2 regions of the Pseudactinotalea sp. HY160 genome follow, and region 2 is predicted to be linked to the other one. Evidence: predicted binding sites of a transcription regulator. Region 2 holds the regulator's gene; the other holds the start of a gene.

Region 1 (9,409 bases), on a different contig from region 2:
ACCCGCGCCTGGGACCGGGCGCTCCCGGGCGAGACGAGCGCGGCGCTCCTGACCGGGGTCGGGGCGCACGCCATCGCCCGGATGCCCTCGCTCGCCTCCGCCGGCACGGCCATCATGCTCGCCACCCTCGCCCACACCGTCGGCTGGGGACTGCCCGTGGGCGGGTCGCAGGCGATCATCGACGCGCTCGTGCGCGATCTGCGCGCCCACGGCGGAACCGTGCAGGCCGACACGCCGATCACGCACTGGTCGCAGCTGCCGCGCGCACGGGCCTACCTGTTCGACACGACCCCGCGGGCCCTCGTGGACATCTGGGGCGATCGGATGCCGGCCCGCGCGGCCCGGGCGCTGGGCCGGTTCAAGTACGGAGCGGCGGCCGCGAAGGTCGACTTCGTGCTCTCGGAGCCGGTGCCGTGGGCCGTGGCGGAGATCGGCCGGACCGGCACGGTGCACGTCGGGGGCACGCGCGCGCAGATGGCCCTGGCCGAGGCCGAGATCAACGCCGGCCGGCACGCCTCCGCGCCGATGGTGCTCGCCTCCGAGCCCGCCCAGGTGGTCGCCTCCCGGCGGGTCGGCGGCCTCGCGCCGCTGTGGACCTACGCCCACGTGCCCGCGGGATCGACCCGCGACATGACCGAGGACATCACCCGCCGACTCGAGCAGTTCGCGCCGGGGTTCCGCGACGTCGTGGTGGCCTCCCGGTGCATCCCCGCCGCCCGGATGCACGAGCACAACGCGAACTACATCGGCGGGGACATCGCCGCCGGGGCGATCGACATCGCCGCGATGGTCGCCCGGCCCACACCGTGGCTCAACCCCTATTCCGGGGCGATCCCCGGTGTCTACCTGTGCTCCTCCTCGACCCCGCCGGCGCCGGGCGTGCACGGCATGAACGGCTGGCACGCGGCCCGACGGGCGCTGTCGCAGCGGTTCGGGATCCGGCGGATGCCGAGCCTGGCGCCGGGCAGCTGAGAGGCTCCACGCCACGGATAGAGGTCGATGTTCCGTTCGGGGCGACTTTCGAACGATAGCCTCGGTGCCCACGTCTGCCGTCGAGCCGTGGTCACCGACCGTGGCGCCATGGCTCGACCAATACCCCCCCCACGAGTCGGCGACATCGAGGCTAGCCTGAAGCGGCATGGGCAGTAGATCTGCTACCTATCAACGATGAGAGGAAGTATCGCCATGTATGACACCCTCGGTGACAGGACCGGAGCCACCCGTCCTCAGCGGCTGCTTGCGGTCCTGGCAGCCGTCCTCCTGATGCTGACGCTGGGCGTTACTCTGAATGCTCCGAGCGCAGCGGCCTTCGGTACCTGGAATGCTACGCGAAGTTGTGGCGTCAACGAGGTCCACAGTGGACGGGTCGGCGGAGTGTCTCAGGCGACGACGCGCCGCGTGAGTGGATCGTGTGCGGGGCCACTCATGGCCGGTCTGCGTCACCGCTCTGGTCTTGGGCTGCCGACAAGTATCCAGTGGAGCACGGGCGACTCAAGCTACGTCTCTCGTATCATGACCGATACAACGACGTCGGGCTACCACAAGGGCTGCCCCACGTGCAATACCACGACGACGTGAAGCGATGCACGTGTGTCGGCCTGGCCATCGCCGCGCTCGGGCTGCTCCTCGGCTGCTCCTCCGTTCAGGGGGGCCAAGTGGCCGAGGAGCGCTTCGATGCGCTCCTCGCTGAGGCCGAAGCGAGCGGTGCGGGTGAAGCGCAGTTGGCGGCGATGAGCGATGGTGTCGTCACGACAACCGAGTACGAAGATGCTCTCGACCGCTACCTTCAGTGCACGGCTCTTCATGGAATTGAGCACAGTGATCCTGTTCTCAATCCGGTCAATAATCTCATTTACACGTTTACTGAGACTTCGTGGGTCTACGACGATGAAGAATTGGCTGAATTGACGCTGGGTTGCAGAGTCCAGGAACTCGTGTACCTGGAGTTGGGGTATCGGTACAGTGAGCCGGCATCGATGGATGAGGCGCTGCTCGATGGTGCACGAGAGTGCCTGCAACAGTCCGGGTGGGAGTTCACGGGCGATGAGCGGAATTTCGATGATCTGGTCGCAGTTGGAGGCGAAGGCTCCCAGGACGGGGTCACGGACTGCCTGGTTCCCGTCTGGCTCGAGCTCTATCCAGAGGAGTCGCTCTCGGTTCCGTGAGTCGGGGCAAGTCCGTGTGCGACAACAGTTCGAAGCTACCGGCACCCGGCCGTGCGGGCCCAGCCGGACAGTTGACGGCCCATCCATGTGGTGCCATCGGCCGGTATGGTCAGGGGATATTGACGGCCTGACGGCGGGAGGTTGACCAGTCGATGGAGAAGTCGGATTCTCGAGTCGGTCGGACCGTCTTTCTGGCTGCCTTGGTGGTGTGGCTGCTGGCCCCGGTCGTGTTGATCGCGGTGGTGCAGGCACATCAACAACGGGTGGTGCTTGTACAGACACCGGAGGTGTTGGCGCCGGTGACGGCGAGCGTTGAGTCCGCCGGCGCGGTCGAGATCGCGATCGACTGGGGCAGGCAGGTGCGCCTGATCGCTCCCGGCTGGTCCGGGACGGTGGAGCAGGTACACGTCGAGCCCGGCGACCGGATCGAGGATGGGTCGCCTGTGATCACGATCGATGGAATCGAGCGGCGGGCGGCATTGACTCCGCGTCCGTTCACCCGTCCGCTGTCGATCGGCGATCGTGGCGCGGATGTCCGGATGCTGCATGAATGGCTGGCCGAGTCCGGGTACCCGGGTGCTGAGGGAGAGGTGTTCACTGCCGGGACGATGGAGCGTGTCCGGGCGCTGGCCGCCGACATCGGTGCGAAGCGGCCGTCGGCCTTCGACTGGACGTGGTTGGTCTATCTGCCGGAGGAGTTCACTGTCGGGTCGGTGGAGGCGCTGGCCGCTGCGCCGGCGCCCGCTGCTGGTGAGGCGGTCGTGCTCGGTGCCGCTGCAATCAAGGACACCCTGATCGTGGAGCCGGGCAGCGTGCCTGAGCGTCAGGCGGGCGAGGAGAATGTGGCGCAGACCGCCTTTGAACAGATCCCGGCCGATGCGGTGGTCACGGTGCCTGTGGGGGCCGAACTGCGCGTGCGGGACGAGCCGGTCGTGGTCGGCGAGGACGGTCGGCGACTCGAGAATCCGGATGTGCTGGAGCGGGTCCCCTCGGGCGCGGCGTCGGTGCCCGCTGTTTTGGTATACAGAGATGACGAGGCACTCATGCTGCCCTCGGCGGCGGTCTGGGTCGGCGCAGGGGCCGACACATGCGTGTTGCGGGTCGAAGGTGACGAGCGGGTGACGGTCTCGGTTACTGTCGCTTCGGGAGCCAATGGCCAGGCACTGGTGACGGGAGATCTGAGCGTTGGAGATCGGGTGGTGCTGGCGCCGCCTGCCGCAGTGAGGGGGTCCTGTTGAGCAGTGCGCTGGTGCGGCTGAGGCAGGTGACCAAGTCCTTCGGTAGCCGTCAGGTGCTGACCGGGCTCGATCTGGAGATCCGGCCGGCCCACTCGGTCGCCTTGCTGGGGCCTTCCGGGGCAGGCAAGTCGACGCTGCTATCGATCATCGCCGGTCTCTTGGCTCCTGATGGTGGCTCGATCGAGAGAGCGCCCGGGGTGGAGACGGTCTGGATCGTTCAAAATGCACCGATGTTGAACCGGCGCTCGGCGTTGGAGAACATCATGGTCGGCGCCTTGTCCTTGGGCGCGGCGGAGGGGGTGGCGCGGTCCAAGGCGAGGGAGGCAATGCAGCGGCTCGGCCTGTCCGACCTGGCTCGCACGCGTGGGCACCGACTCTCCGGCGGTGAACGGCAGCGGGTGGCGGTCGCGCGTGGCCTGCTCGCCGGGGCGAATCTCTTGCTGGTGGATGAACCGACGGCCTCGCTCGACGCCGACTCCAGAGAGCTGGTGCTGCGGGCTATCCATGGGGCCGTGGCCGCCTCGTGTGCGGCTGTAGTGGCTACACACGATGACGAGGTGGCCCGCTCCTGCGATGAACAGATCCGGCTCAGGGATGGACGAGTGACGTGAGCCGTGACGGCGCCCGCGGCGCACGGTGGCGCACTCGCCAGGTCGTCCGCGAGGCCGTGTGGGACCTGTGCGCGGCACGAGTCCAGAGCGGCATCATGGCTTTGACCGCCTTGCTGAGCGCAGCGGTCATGGTCTTCGTCGCCACTCTCACTCTGGCCGGCATCGCCGCACGTGAGGATGTCGCCTACTGGAACGGCCGGGACGTGGTGGAGGTGGTGTTCAACGAAGGGCGTTGGGATGTGGCTCGGTGCGAGCAGTTGAACGCGGTGACCGGAGTCGCCTCGGCCGGGGCGGTGCTGGATGGTCGAAACATCACGATCGTCACCGAACCGGCGAGTCGGTATTCGATCGAACGAGTGACGCCTGGATACCTGCACGTCGTGTTCCCGGACCTGGAGTTTCACGGGGAACCAGGCCTAGTCGCCGGGCCCCTCGTGGCCGAGCGCTTCGGGCTCGTCCGTGGCGGTGATATCGCCGTACGCGAGGCCACTGGCCTTCCTCGGGTGCTCCCGGTCAGCGCCGTGGCTCAGCCGTCGGCGCGTGCCGACGGGCAGGCACGCCGTCTGTTCGAGGTGATGCCTGCTACCGGGGTGGCCGCCGGCTGCCTGGTGTCCCCCGAACGCGGGGCCATGGCACAAGTGCAGGCATTGCTCACGGATTGGTGGCCCGCACCGGCACGGGCCATCACGTTCCCAGTCGAGGACACCGGCTCTGGCCGAACCCCGCAGCAAGAGCTCGGCTCCTCCTGGGCACACCTCGGTTGGCTTGCCACAGTGCCCGTGCTCGCGATCTTCCTGGTGCTCGCGTGGTCGAGGCGTTCTGAGATCGCCCTCTATCGGTTGCACCGGCTCACCCGCGCCCAGGCTCTCCTCATGCACGCCGTCACGGTCCTGTTCGTAGTGTTGCTGCCATGGCAGGCAGGCACCGCGGTGGGGCTGGCGGCCTTCATCCTGGTGGACGGGGGCACTCTGCTCACCCCCGTATTGATACCTGTGCTGGCGCAGTCGCTCATCATGTTGGCCCTCGGCCCGCCATTGGCCTGGCTGCTCACCGCTCGCACCCTGGCCGCGATCCGCGGCGCCTGAGGATACGATCGGCGATCGGCCCACCCTCTCCGGGGCGCGGTGTGCCGGAAGAATTCGAGGGCCGGGCGAGACGTCCTCTAAGCCGGGGCGACCTCGCTGCGGCGCCCGATGCGCCGACGCAGCCAGGCCGGGATCCGCTCGAGCGGCAGGAACGCCGCCCAGCACACGACCGTGGGCAGGAAGTGGATCCCCAGCGCGAGGTACGTGGCCAGGTGGAACAGCACGAACGTGGCCACGAGCGCGTAGAGCCACTTGCCCCGCAGGAACAGCACGACCGGGGAACAGAACTCGAGCAGGAGCAGCGCCCACTGCCCCACGATGAGCAGCCACGGGAAGTCGAGGGTCCAGCGGATGAGGTCCGATCCGCGGCGCATGATCGCCCAGACGAACACCGCCCCGTTCGCCCACACCCACGGCGTGCCCGAGCGGGTCCACTTGCTGATCGCCGAGCCGAAGTAGGTGAGGATCGTGAACACCTGCACGACGCGCAGCACCCAACCGGCGCGCTCGCTCGAGCCGGTGTCGCCGAAGCGGGCCACCCCGACCGTGGGCAGCACGAGCACCGCGACCATGAGCGCCATGTGATCGTGGCTCACGTAGGAGAAGCCCTGGGAGTTGAGCATCCAGAGCCAGAACCCCAGGCCGGCGACCCAGCCGGCGGTGCGCTGGAAGGCGCCGATCGCCGCGCAGACCGAGGCGAGTGTCACGACCCAGAAGAGCACCTGACCGCCCGTGACGCCGAGCGTCGGCAGCTGCAGGATCCGGGCCACGAGCGTGGGCTGGTACAGCTCCGGAACGTAGCCGTGCGGCACGACGTCCGTCGCGACGTAGAGCATGTCGAAGATGAGGAAGAGGTAGACGAGGGTGCGCAGCACGGCCACACGTGCGAGCGGCATCGGCTTGAACCACCAGCCGCTCACGGCCGAGCCGGCCCGGGCGAGGGCGCTCATCCGGCGTGCCATTCCACGAGGATCTCCACGGTGGGTTCGCCGTCGGCCTCGCCGTCCCGCAGCTGCTGGGTCGAACGCTTGAGGTAGAGCGCCTCGGGCAGTGGCCTGCCCGGGTTGAGCTGCGCGTAGGAGCGGGCGAAGACGCCGAGCAGCTCCGGATCGTCGATGAAGCGCTGCAACTGGCCCTCGACCTCGGCCCGCCCGGTCCCGACCACGTGCTCACTCAGAGCGACGTGGCGATCCTCGGCGTCGGGGAAGTCGGCGCGCAGGGTGACCGAGCGGACGGTGCCGTCGAGATCGCGCGGCGTGGCGTACTGCGACAGCGAGCCGAGTGGGAACCAGTCGTTCGTGTCCACGATCTGCCCGGCGGCGAGCACCGCGAGGGCGGCGAACGTCGCCGTGAGCCGCCACGCCTTCGAGAAGGGTCGCAGCGGCCGGGAGGCACGGTCGGGCGGAGGGGCGTCGTTGCCGGAGTCCTGCGACTCGGTCGTCGGCGGCGTACTCATATCTCGTAATGCTCTCACGGGCCCCCGAAGTTACGGCGTGGGGGCGCGGCATCGGCGAGTCGGCGGCCGGCGGGTGGGCCCGGGGCCCAGGACGCGGGGCCGCGCATGAGCCGGATCACAGCCCGGCCGGTGTCGCCTTGCACTCTCGGGCCTTGAGTGCCAATAATGGGGTTAGCACTCTCGCCATGAGAGTGACAGTCGCACATCTGGCCAGTAGGGCGAGGCGGATCCGAGGCGCGGGACGTGACCGCGGTGAGGGACCGTCGTCCGTCGCGGGCGTTCTGCCGGCCGTTCAATGCCAGTACCGGAGGATCAAAACCCGACATGGCCAAGATCATTGCCTTCGATGAGGAGGCCCGCCGCGGTATGGAGCGTGGACTGAACGTCCTCGCCGACACCGTGAAGGTCACCCTCGGCCCCAAGGGCCGCAACGTGGTTCTCGAGAAGAAGTGGGGCGCCCCCACGATCACCAACGATGGTGTGTCCATCGCCAAGGAGATCGAACTCGAAGAGCCGTTCGAGAAGATCGGTGCCGAGCTCGTCAAGGAGGTCGCCAAGAAGACGGACGACGTCGCGGGCGACGGCACCACCACCGCCACCGTGCTCGCCCAGGCGCTCGTGCGTGAAGGCCTGCGCAACGTGGCCGCCGGTGCGAACCCGGTCGCGCTCAAGCGCGGTATCGAGAAGGCCGTCGAGGCCGTGACCGAGAAGCTCTTCGCGCAGGCCAAGGAGGTCGAGACCAAGGAGCAGATCGCCGCCACCGCCGCGATCTCCGCCGGCGACGACCAGATCGGTCAGCTCATCGCCGAAGCCCTCGACAAGGTCGGCAAGGAGGGCGTCGTCACCGTCGAGGAGTCGAACGCCCTGGGCCTCGAGCTCGAACTGACGGAGGGTATGCGCTTCGACAAGGGCTACCTGTCCGCCTACTTCGTCACCGACGCCGAGCGCCAGGAAGCCGTGCTCGAGGACGCCTACGTGCTCCTCGTCGAGGGCAAGATCTCGAACGTCAAGGACATGCTCCCGCTGCTCGAGAAGGTCATGCAGTCGGGCAAGTCGCTGTTCATCATCGCCGAGGACGTCGAGGGCGAAGCCCTGGCCACCCTCGTCGTGAACAAGATCCGCGGCCTGTTCAAGTCCGTCGCCGTCAAGGCCCCGGGCTTCGGCGACCGCCGCAAGGCCATGCTGCAGGACATCGCGATCCTCACCGGCGGCCAGGTCATCTCCGAGACCGTCGGTCTCAAGCTGGAGAACGCCGACCTGTCGCTGCTGGGCACGGCCCGCAAGGTCGTCGTGACCAAGGACGAGACCACGATCGTCGAGGGTGCCGGCGACGCCGAGCAGATCGCCGGCCGGGTCTCGCAGATCCGCGCCGAGATCGACAACTCGGACTCGGACTACGACCGCGAGAAGCTCCAGGAGCGCCTCGCGAAGCTGGCCGGCGGCGTGGCCGTCATCAAGGCCGGTGCCGCGACCGAGGTCGAGCTCAAGGAGCGCAAGCACCGCATCGAGGATGCCGTGCGCAACGCGAAGGCCGCCGTGGAGGAGGGCATCGTCGCCGGTGGTGGCGTGGCGCTCATCCAGGCGTCCAAGGAGGCCTTCGAGGTGCTCGAGCTCGACGGTGACGAGGCGACCGGCGCGAACATCGTTCGCGTCGCCGTCGACGCGCCGCTCAAGCAGATCGCGGTGAACGCCGGCCTCGAGGGCGGCGTCGTCGTGGAGAAGGTGCGTCACCTCGAGCCCAACCACGGCCTCAACGCCGCGACCGGTGTGTACGAGGACCTCCTCGCCGCCGGCGTGAACGACCCGGTCAAGGTGACCCGTTCCGCTCTGCAGAACGCGGCCTCGATCGCGGCCATGTTCCTCACCACCGAGGCCATCGTGGCCGACAAGCCGGAGCCAGCCCCGGCCGCCGGCGGTGGCGAGCCCGACATGGGTGGCATGGGCTTCTAGTCCAGCCGCAGCAGCGCCGTCCTCGGCCCCGGAACCGACCTGGTCGGTTCCGGGGCCGAGGTGTCTTCGGGGCCGAGGTGTCTTCGGGGTCAAGGTGTCGTCGGGGGCGTCGGGGGCGTCTGGGGCACCGGCAGGGCAACGGCCGGCGCGGCCCGGCCGCTCGGCGCCGCCCCGTGGTCAGTCGGCGCCGAAGGTGGCGCGTTCGCGGCGCAGGTTCTCCGTGGCGCGCTGCGTCCAGTGCTCTCGCGCCCAATCGGTCCGAAACAGCGGATCGGCTCCGAGGAGGTGATCGAGCACGGCCGCGCGGCCGGCTCGCCACGCCTGTTCCCCGACGTGGGCGTAGTCGGCCCGGACGGCGGCGACATAGCGCGCATAGCCGGCGGCGGGCTCGGCGAGCACCCCGAGGTCCGCGTCGATCAGTAGGGCGGCGTCGCCCCGCAGCTCCGCCTCGAGGCCGGCGGGGATCCGGTGGTCCGTCGTGCACAGCACGAGGTCGGCGACCTGCCGGGCGAGCCGTCCGGCCGGCACATTCTCGGCGAGCATTTGCCGGGCCAGCTCTGCCGAGCGGGCCTCGTCCTGGCCGGGGACGCCGTCGTACACGGCATCGTGGAACCAGGCGGCCAGGCGCACCCGCCGGCTCGGCGCAGGGGCGCGCTCTCCGGCCGCCTGCAGTCCCGGGGTGCCGCGCCGGGTGAGATCGTCGAGCCGGCGCAGCACCGCGAGCAGGTGCGCCGGGCCGTGGTAGTGCCGGTGTTCCTCGTTCCAGCGGCCGAGCAGGTGCTCGCCGAGGTCGGGCCGGTCCGGCCACAGGTCGAGCCAGCGTCGTTCGAGCGCCGGGAGCGCGCCGCCGGCCCGGGCATGAGCCGGCACGCGCAGCCCGCTGGCACGCAGCGCGCGGATCAGC
Region 2 (9,409 bases):
AGCCGGTGTAGGCGTCGATGATGTCACCCACGAGCCGATGCCGCACGACGTCGGCGCTCGTGAGCCGGCAGAAGGCGATGTCGTCGATCCCGGCGAGGATCTCCTGCACGACCCGAAGGCCGGAGTGTGTTCCCACCGGCAGGTCGACCTGGGTCACGTCACCGGTGACCACGATCCGAGAGCCGAAGCCGAGGCGGGTGAGGAACATCTTCATCTGCTCGGGTGAGGTGTTCTGCGCCTCGTCGAGGATGATGAAGGCGTCGTTCAGGGTGCGGCCGCGCATGTACGCCAGCGGTGCCACCTCGATCGTGCCCGCGGCCATGAGCCGCGGGATCGACTCGGGGTCGACCATGTCGTGCAGGGCGTCGTAGAGGGGCCGCAGGTACGGGTCGATCTTGTCGTTGAGGGAGCCGGGAAGGAACCCGAGCCGCTCCCCCGCCTCGACCGCGGGGCGGGTGAGCACGATCCGGTTCACCTCCTTGGACTGGAGCGCCTTGACCGCCTTCGCCATCGCCAGGTAGGTCTTGCCGGTGCCCGCGGGGCCGATCCCGAACACGACGGTGTTGCGGTCGATGGCCTCGACATAGTCCTTCTGCCCGACCGTCTTGGGGCGGATCGTGCGCCCACGGCCCGAGAGGATGTTCATCGTGAGCACCTCGGCCGGCTTGTCGGACGTGGCCGTGAGGATCCCGATCGCGCGTTCGACGGCGTCGGCCGAGAGCGGCTGGTCCGCCGCCGCGATCTGACTCAGCTCATCGAACAGCCGGTGCGCGAGGTCGACCTGGCCGGCCGGTCCGGTGAGCGTGACGACGTTGCCGCGCACGTGCACGTCGAGGCCCCGGAACCCGGACTCGACGGCGCGGATCACCTCGTCGCGTCGACCGAGCAGGGCGACCATGGGAACCGAGTCGGGGATGACGACCTGGTGGGTCGCCTCGTCGGGGGACGACGGTTCTGGTGGGGAGTGCGTGGACGCGGACATGATCGGGAGGGAACCCTGAGCCTTTCTGCTGTGGCGACCGGTAGTGGCGGGGCAAGGCTGAGCCTAGTGGCTGGGCGGCTACCAGCGCCCGAGCCGCGCGTTCAGGACCGTGAGAGCGGCCGGGCCGGCCGTCGAGGTGCGCAGCACATGGGGCCCGAGGAGGGTCGCCGTGCCGCCCGCGCCGGACCAGCGGGCCAGTTCCGCCTCGCTCAGTCCGCCCTCCGGGCCCACGACCACGACAACGGGCCGGTCCGCGGGCCCCGCGTCGCCCCCGTCCCCGAGAGCCGTCGCCGTCAGGGGGGCCTCGGCGCTCTCGTGGAAAACGAGGATCCGGGCCCCGGCGGCGATCGCGGGTCCGAGTGGCCCGCCGGCCCCGAGGATCCCGGGGCCCGCCGCGAAGCCGAGCATCCGCGGGAAGCGGGCGCGCCGGGACTGCTTGGCGGCGGCGACCAGGATCGACTCCCAGCGATGGACGCCCTTGGCCACCTTCGGGCCGTCCCAGCGGGCGACGGAGCGCTCGGCCTGCCACGCCACGACGGCGTCGACCCCGAGTTCGGTCGCGGCCTCGATGGCCGCCTCGTCGCGGCCGCCCTTGCCGAGGGCCTGCACGAGGATGAGCTCGGGGGACGGCGCCGGCTCGAGCACGCGGTCCTCGACGCCCAGCGTGAGCGACGGCGGGTTCGCGCCTACGGCGGTGGCGCGGCCGCGCAGACGGGTGCCGGCGCCGTCCACGATCTCGATCGCCTCCCCCACGCGGATCCGCCGCACGGCGACCGCGTGGCGCGCCTCGGGCCCGGTGAGTTCGAACGTGTCGCCCACCCGGGCGGCCGCCGGCAGGTCGGCGGCGAAGAACACGGGATCGGTCATCGGCTCGCGAAGGTGTCCTTGAGTCGCTGGAACACGGAGTTCTTCGTGGCCGCCACGCGGGCCTCGGGGCGCTCCTCGCCGCGGAGCACGGCGAGTTGACGCAGCAGCTCCTCCTCCTCCTCGGAGAGCCTGGTGGGCACCTCCACCTCGAGGTGGACGTTGAGGTCGCCGCGGCCCGTGCGGTTGAGGTGGCCCACCCCGAGACCCTTGAGGGTGAGCACCTGGCCGGGTTGGCTGCCGGGCGCGATGTCGACGTCGTGGATACCGTCGAGGGTCTCGAGGGTGACGACCGTGCCCAGGGCCGCGGCGGTCACGGGCAGCTCGACCGTGCAGTGCAGGTCGTCGCCGCGGCGGGTGAACGTCTCGTGGCGCTGCTCGCGCACCTCGACGTACAGGTCGCCGGCGGGTCCCCCGCCCGGGCCCACCTCTGCCTTCCCGGTGAGCTTGATCCGGGTGCCGGTGTCGACGCCGGCCGGGATGTTGACCGAGATGGTCCGACGCGCCCGGACCCGGCCCTCGCCGGAGCATTCGGCGCACGGCTCGGAGATGATCGTGCCGAAGCCGCCGCAGTCGGAACACGGGGCGTTGGTCATGATGTTGCCGAAGAACGAGCGGGCCACGCGCTGCACGGAGCCGCGTCCGTGGCAGGTGGGGCAGGTGGTCGGGCTGGTGCCGGGGCGGGTGCACGTGCCGTGGCACGCCTCGCACATGACGGCCGTGTCGACCTCGAGCTCCTTCGTCACGCCGAACGTGGCGTCCGCGAGCGAGATCGAGACCCGCACGAGCGCGTCCTGGCCCCGCCGGGACCGGGAGACCGGCCCGCGTTGGGTCGCCCCGCCCGCGGCGGCGGCGAAGAAGTCGAACATGTCGGAGAACCCGAAGCCGGCACCGCTGCCGCCCTGGCTGCCGCCGACGTCGTACATCTGCCGCTTCTCCGGGTTGGAGAGCACCTCATGCGCCTCGGTGATCTGCTTGAACCGCTCCTCCGACTCCGGCCCGGCGATGTCCGGGTGGTGCTGGCGGGCCAGCTTCCGGTAGGCGCGCTTGATCTCCTCCGTGGTCGCTTCGCGGGAGACACCGAGGATCTCGTAATAGTCGCTCACTGGTTACTTTCTGGTGGTGGACGAGTTGAACTGGTCAGACCGCAGGTCAGGAGAGGGTCTTGGACAGGTATCTGGCCACCGCGTGCACGGCGGCCATCGTGGTCGGGTAGTCCATACGGGTCGGGCCGATCACGCCGAGCTGACCGAGCACGCCGGCGTCGGTGCTCGAGTACCGCCCCGCGACCACGGAGGTCTCGAGGAGGGCCTCGTCGTGGGTCTCCGAGCCGATGCGCACGGCGATCGAGGGCTCGGAGGCCATGTCCGACAGGAGCCGCAGCATGACGACCTGTTCCTCGAGTGCCTCGAGCACGGGCGAGATGGTGCGGGAGAAGTCGACGTTCGTGCGGGCCAGGTGGGCCGTGCCCGCCATGACGATGCGCTCCTCGATCTCGTCGGAGATCACCTCGAGCACCGCGGTGACGACGCCGGCGGCGGTCGGCTGGTCCTGCGCGGGGAAGGAGGCCGCGATCTGGTGCAGGGCGGTGGCGAGTTCGGGCATCCTGCGCCCGGCGCCGGCCGCGTTGATCCGCGCCCGCAGTTCGGCCAGGAGCTCCTCGGTGAGCGGCTCGTCCGCCTCGATCGTGCGTTGTTCGACCTGGCCGTTGTCGCTGATGATCACCATGAGGATGCGGGTGCTGCTCGCCGGGAGGAGCTCGACATGCCGCAGCGCCGAGCGCCGCAGCGACGGGTACCGCACGACCGCGACCTGCTGGGTGAGCTGCGCGAGCAGGCGGACGGTGCGCTCGAGGGCGTCGTCCAGGTCGACCGCTCCCTGCATGAGGGCACCGATGGCACGGCGCTCGGCGGCCGAGAGCGGCTTGATCTCGTCGAGCCGGTCGACGAAGAGGCGGTAGCCGGCGTCCGTGGGGATCCGGCCGGCGGAGGTGTGCGGCTGGGTGATGAGCCCGGCCTCCTCGAGCAGCGCCATGTCGTTGCGGATCGTCGCGGGTGACACGCCGAGGTTGTGCCGTTCGACGAGGCTGCGCGAGCCGACCGGTTCGCGGGTGTGCACGTAGTCCTGCACGATCGCGCGAAGCACGTCGATATGCCGTTCCCGAGTCATCGCGCGCCTCCGTTCCTCGTGCTCTGGCCGTTGCCGTGACCGCCGTTCGATCCCTGGGGTGGCACTCACGGTACCTGAGTGCCAATTCTACGCCGCGCAATCGCCGGGTCGCCATCGCGCCTCCCACACCGGCCGACCCGTTGTGCGTAACCTCACGCCGTGACCGATCGATACGGGCGGGATGTGCTCTCGCGTGATCCCCATCATTCCAAGCGACCGACGACGACCGATATTCCCGCCCGGACGGGGCTCGTGGTCGAGGACGTGACCTCCGGCTGGGTGGGCGCGGTAGTCCGGGTGGAGAAGTCCGGGGGTGCGCACGTGGTCGTCCTCGAGGACCGGCGGGGCGTGACCCGCACGTTCCCGCTCGGCGCGGGCTTCTGGGTGGAGGGCCGGCCCGTTCGGCTCGTGCCCCCGGTGCGTCCGGTCGCCCCCGCCGCCCCGGCCCGCACGGCGAGCGGCTCGGTGGCCGTGCGCGGCGCTCGTGCCCGGACCGCGCGAGCGTCCAGGATCTGGGTGGAGGGCCGCCACGACGCGGAGCTCATCGAGAAGGTCTGGGGCGAGGACCTCCGGATCGAGGGGGTCGTGGTCGAGATGCTCGACGGCGTCGATCACCTGGCCGCCGAACTCGCCGCGTTCTCCCCCGGCCCGCGGCGCCGGGTCGGGGTGCTCGTGGACCACCTCGTGCCGGGCAGCAAGGAGTCGCGGATCGCGGCCGAGGTATGCGCGCGCCATCCGGGCGTGCTCGTGCTCGGGCACCCGTATGTGGACGTGTGGCAGGCGGTGCGGCCGGAGCGGGTGGGCCTGGCCGCCTGGCCCGACATCCCGCGGGGCATCGACATCAAGGTGGGCTCGCTGCGGGCTCTCGGCTGGGAGGCGGCCAGCCAGGCGGACATCGCCCGCGGCTGGAAACGGATCCTCGGCCGGGTCCGGGACTTCCGGGACCTCGAGCCGAGCCTGCTCGGGCGGGTCGAGGAGCTCGTCGACTTCGTCACCGCGGTGCCCGAGTAGGCGGCCGAGCACCTGGGTCACCTCGACCCGACCGGACCGCGTTCGAAGGACCCGGCCCCGCGAAAGCAGCTCGACCCCGGCCGATGCCCGGCCGGGGTCGAGTGCTGCATGGGTGGCGGGCGGTCAGCCGTGGTTCGGGGCCACCGACTGCTGCGACGGGCCCGTGAGCCAGCGGTAGAAGACCGTGCCGGCCAGCAGCGACACCGGGCCGGCGACGAGCATGCCCACGCCGCACGCGAGCATTCCGATGAAGGTCACGACGTAGGCGAGCACGAGAATGAGGATGGTCTGGCCGACGTTCTTCGAGGCGAGGTCGACACTCGCCTTGATCGCCTCGATCGTGCCCATGCCGCGATCGATCACGAAGTAGAGGGCGAAGAAGGTGAAGAAGGCGGCGATGAGCGGGAGGATGAACGTGAAGGAGAGCACCCCGTTGACCACGCCGAGCAGCAGCGCGAGCAGGAGCACGTGCACCGGGTTCCGGAACACGAAGAAGTCCCCGAACGAGGCCCGGCCGGTGTCGACGATCCGCAGCGCGCCGTGGAGGAAGGCGGCGCCGGCGAGGACGGTGGCGACCACCAGGAGGAGGCTGAGCACGATGATCCCGCCGATGCCGACGGCGAAGAGACCGGTGAAGGCCCCACCGCTGCTGTCGACGCTCAGGCCGCTGCCCGCGCCGGCGAAGAGGGTCGTGACGGCGAGCATCCCGACCACGTAGACGATGATGATCCCGATCGCCCACACGAGGATCGCACCGACGAGAACGCCCCAGTTCTTGGTGAACAGGTTCCAGCCGCGACCGAACGCGTCGGTCGCCTGCGGCCCCGTGGCCTGCTGCCCCTGGTACTGCGGCGCGGCCGGGAATCCGCCCGCGGGGCCCTGCTGATACGGCTGACCCTGCTGATACGGCTGGCCCTGCGGCTGACCCTGCGGGGTGCCATACGGCTGGCCCTGCTGATAGGGCTGACCCTGCGGCTGGCCCTGCGGGGCGCCATACGGCTGGCCCTGCGGCTGCTGCCACTGGCCCTGCTGGCCCTGCTGATACGGCTGGCCCTGCTGATACGGCTGACCCGGCTGGCCCTGCTGGTACGGGTCCTGGGGTGACCCCGGGGGCGGCGGGAACTGGCTCATGACTCTCCTTGCTGGGGAACCGATCGTCGCTCCTGTGGGAGTACACGAATCGGATGACGGTTGCGAACGCTAGCGAGGAAGCCGCACTCGTTCAATGCACGACCGCCGCGATTCCCCCACGGATTCTCCCACTCCGATGGGTACCTCTGCCCTCACCGGCCCCTCATCGGCCACTCGCCGGCAATCACCGCCGGCGCTGCCGAACGCGGGATTCCGTGCAGGTGAACGCCGATTTACTCCGCACTGTGCCGCGTTCGGCGCCCCGGCGGCCGTCAGGCGACGAGGCGACCCACGACCGCGTCGGCGAGCAGGCGTCCACGCCGGGTGAGACGTGCCACACCGCCGGCCGCGGCCGCACCGTCGATGAGGCCCTGCTCGGCGAGGGCGGGCAGGCGGTCCTCGAGACCCGGTCCCACTCCCAGCCCCTCGACCAGCCGAATCCCGAGCAGGATCCGTTCGTCCTCCTGCTGGGTGGCGTCGAGGGTCTCCGACTCGGCGATCGGCAACCGCCCCTCCCGGATCCGCTGCGCGTAGGGGCGGGGATGCTTGACGTTCCAGAAGCGCGTGTCGCCGAGGTGGGAGTGCGCGCCCGGCCCGATCCCCCACCACTCCTCGTTACGCCAATACGCGAGGTTGTGCCGGCACCGGTGGTCGGCGGCGGTGTCGGCCGGCAGCCCGCCCGATCCACCCGATCCACCCGGGCGGGCCCAGTTGGAGATCTCGTACCAGCCGTAGCCCGCGGCGGCGAAGGCCTCGTCGGCGAGCTCGTACTTCGTGGCCTGGTCGTCCGGGTCGGGCATCGGGAGCTGTCCGCGTCGCACCTGGGCCGCCATCTTCGTGCCCGGCTCGATCGTGAGCGCGTAGGCCGAGATGTGGTCCGGCTCGAGCGCGATCGCGGCCTCGACGCTCGTGCGCCACTGCTCGACGCTCTCCCCCGGCGCGCCGTAGATGAGGTCGACGCTCACCGCGAGCCCGGCCGCACGCGCCCACTCGACCACGAGCGGCAGCCGCTCCGGATCGTGCGTGCGATCGAGCGTGGCGAGCACCGCGGGCACCGCGGACTGCATGCCGAAGGAGACCCGGGTGAACCCGGCGGCGGCCAGGTCCGCCAGCTCGGCCGGGCCGACCGAGTCCGGATTCGCCTCGGTAGTCACCTCGGCCCCGGGAGCGAGCCCCCAGGTCTCGTCGATGCCGGCCAGCAGCAGCCGCAGGTCGCCCACGGGGAGCAGCGTGGGCGTGCCACCCCCGAAGAAGACGGTCGTGACGCCGTCCACACGCCGCCCGCGCCGAACCAGTTCGGCCGCCGCCAGTCGCATCTCCCCGAGCGCGGTCTCGGCATACTCGTCGCGGGAGGCGCCGCCGCCGAGCTCGGTCGCGGTGTAGGTGTTGAAGTCGCAGTACCCGCAGCGCACCGCGCAGAACGGCACGTGCACGTAGACGCCGAACCGATCGGATCGCTCCGGGGCCGCCGTCATGACTTCTTCGAGTCCGATCCCGAGCCGTCGGAGGTGAGGGCGGCGATGAAGGCCTCCTGCGGCACCTCGACGGTCCCGATGTTCTTCATGCGCTTCTTCCCCTCCTTCTGCTTCTCGAGCAGCTTGCGCTTGCGGGAGATGTCGCCGCCGTAGCACTTGGCGAGCACGTCCTTGCGAATGGCGCGGATCGTCTCCCGGGCGATGATGCGCGAGCCGATCGCGGCCTGGATGGGCACCTCGAACTGCTGGCGCGGGATGAGCCCGCGCAGCTTCGTGGTCATGTCGACCCCATAGGCGTAGGCCTTGTCCTTGTGCACGATCGCGCTGAACGCGTCCACCTGCTCGCCCTGCAGGAGGATGTCCACCTTGACCAGGTCGGCCTCGGCGTGGCCGGACTCGGCGTAGTCGAGGGAGGCGTATCCGCGGGTGCGGGACTTGAGCTGGTCGAAGAAGTCGAAGATGATCTCGGCGAGCGGCAGGTGGTAGCGCAGTTCGACCCGGTCCGAGGAGAGGTAGTCCATCCCCTGCATGACCCCGCGGCGCCCCTGGCACAACTCCATGACCTGGCCCACGAAGTCGCTCGGGGTGAGGATCGTGGCCTTGACCATCGGCTCGGAGACCGAGGCGAGTTTCCCCGCCGGGAACTCGCTCGGGTTCGTGACCACGACCTCGGTGCCGTCCTCCATCGTCACGTCGTACACGACGTTCGGGGCGGTCGAGATGAGCTCGAGGTTGAATTCGCGCTCGAGCCGCTCCCGCACGATCTCGAGGTGGAGCAGACCGAGGAAGCCGCATCGGAACCCGAAGCCGAGGGCCACGGAGGTCTCCGGCTCGTAGGTGAGGGCGGCGTCGTTGAGGCGCAGCTTGTCGAGGGCGTCGCGCAGCACCGGGTAGTCGGAACCGTCGATCGGGTAGAGCCCGGAGAACACCATCGGCTGCGGGTCGCGGTAGCCGGCGAGCACGTCGGCGGCCGGCTTCGCGGCGTTCGTCACGGTGTCGCCGACGCGGGAGAGGCGCACGTCCTTCACGCCCGTGATGAGGTAGCCGACCTCGCCCACGCTCAGGCCCTTCGTGGGCCGCGGCTCCGGGGCGGAGACCCCGATCTCGAGCAGTTCGTGGTTGGTCTTCGTGCTCATCATCACGACCTTCTCCCGCGGGGAGAGCGTGCCGTCGATCACGCGGACATAGGTGACCACGCCCCGGTAGGAGTCGTACACGGAGTCGAAGATCATCGCGCGGGAGGGGGCGTCCGGATTCCCCTGCGGCGCCGGCACGTCCTCGACGATCCGGTCGAGGAGCTCCTCCACGCCCACCCCGGTCTTCCCGGAGACGAGCAGGCATTCCTCGGGCTCGACCCCGATGAGCCCGGCGAGCTCCTCGGCGTACTTCTCCGGCTGCGCGGCGGGCAGGTCGATCTTGTTGAGCACGGGGATGATCGTCAGGTCGTTCTCGAGCGCCATGTACAGGTTGGCGAGCGTCTGCGCCTCGATCCCCTGCGCGGCGTCGACGAGCAGCAGCGCCCCCTCGCACGCCGCGAGCGACCGGGACACCTCGTAGGAGAAGTCGACGTGGCCGGGGGTGTCGATCATGTTCAGGGCGTACGCACGCTCCGTGCCGTCGGCGTCCAGCCTCGCCCACGGCATGCGGACCGCCTGCGACTTGATCGTGATCCCGCGCTCGCGTTCGATGTCCATCCGGTCGAGGTACTGCGCGCGCATCTGCCGCTGGTCGACGACGCCGGTGAGCTGCAGCATCCGGTCGGCCAGCGTGGACTTGC

Evidence for each region. Region 2 encodes HrcA, which represses chaperone genes, less so after heat shock. Its sites were predicted from a motif close to TTNGCACTCGNNNNNNNCGAGTGCNAA; they were not measured.
Region 1: the regulator HrcA is predicted to act here: its motif matches at 6,727-6,753, upstream of groL (chaperonin GroEL).

The regions. Positions count from the first base shown of each region.
Region 1 is NZ_WHMT01000001.1:69,582-78,990, forward strand. It holds gene GCG21_RS00290 (NAD(P)/FAD-dependent oxidoreductase) at 1-972, shown strand, start outside; gene GCG21_RS00295 (hypothetical protein) at 1,557-2,165, shown strand; gene GCG21_RS00300 (hypothetical protein) at 2,318-3,403, shown strand; gene GCG21_RS00305 (ATP-binding cassette domain-containing protein) at 3,400-4,014, shown strand; gene GCG21_RS00310 (hypothetical protein) at 4,011-5,099, shown strand; gene GCG21_RS00315 (hypothetical protein) at 5,177-6,049, opposite strand; gene GCG21_RS00320 (hypothetical protein) at 6,046-6,555, opposite strand; gene groL (chaperonin GroEL) at 6,880-8,505, shown strand; gene GCG21_RS00330 (DUF4031 domain-containing protein) at 8,683-9,409, opposite strand, start outside.
Region 2 is NZ_WHMT01000005.1:115,597-125,005, reverse strand. It holds gene GCG21_RS07025 (PhoH family protein) at 1-982, opposite strand, end outside; gene GCG21_RS07020 (16S rRNA (uracil(1498)-N(3))-methyltransferase) at 1,061-1,849, opposite strand; gene dnaJ (molecular chaperone DnaJ) at 1,846-2,952, opposite strand; gene hrcA (heat-inducible transcriptional repressor HrcA) at 2,999-4,015, opposite strand; gene GCG21_RS07005 (DUF3097 domain-containing protein) at 4,175-5,026, shown strand; gene GCG21_RS07000 (hypothetical protein) at 5,150-6,157, opposite strand; gene hemW (radical SAM family heme chaperone HemW) at 6,430-7,632, opposite strand; gene lepA (translation elongation factor 4) at 7,629-9,409, opposite strand, start outside.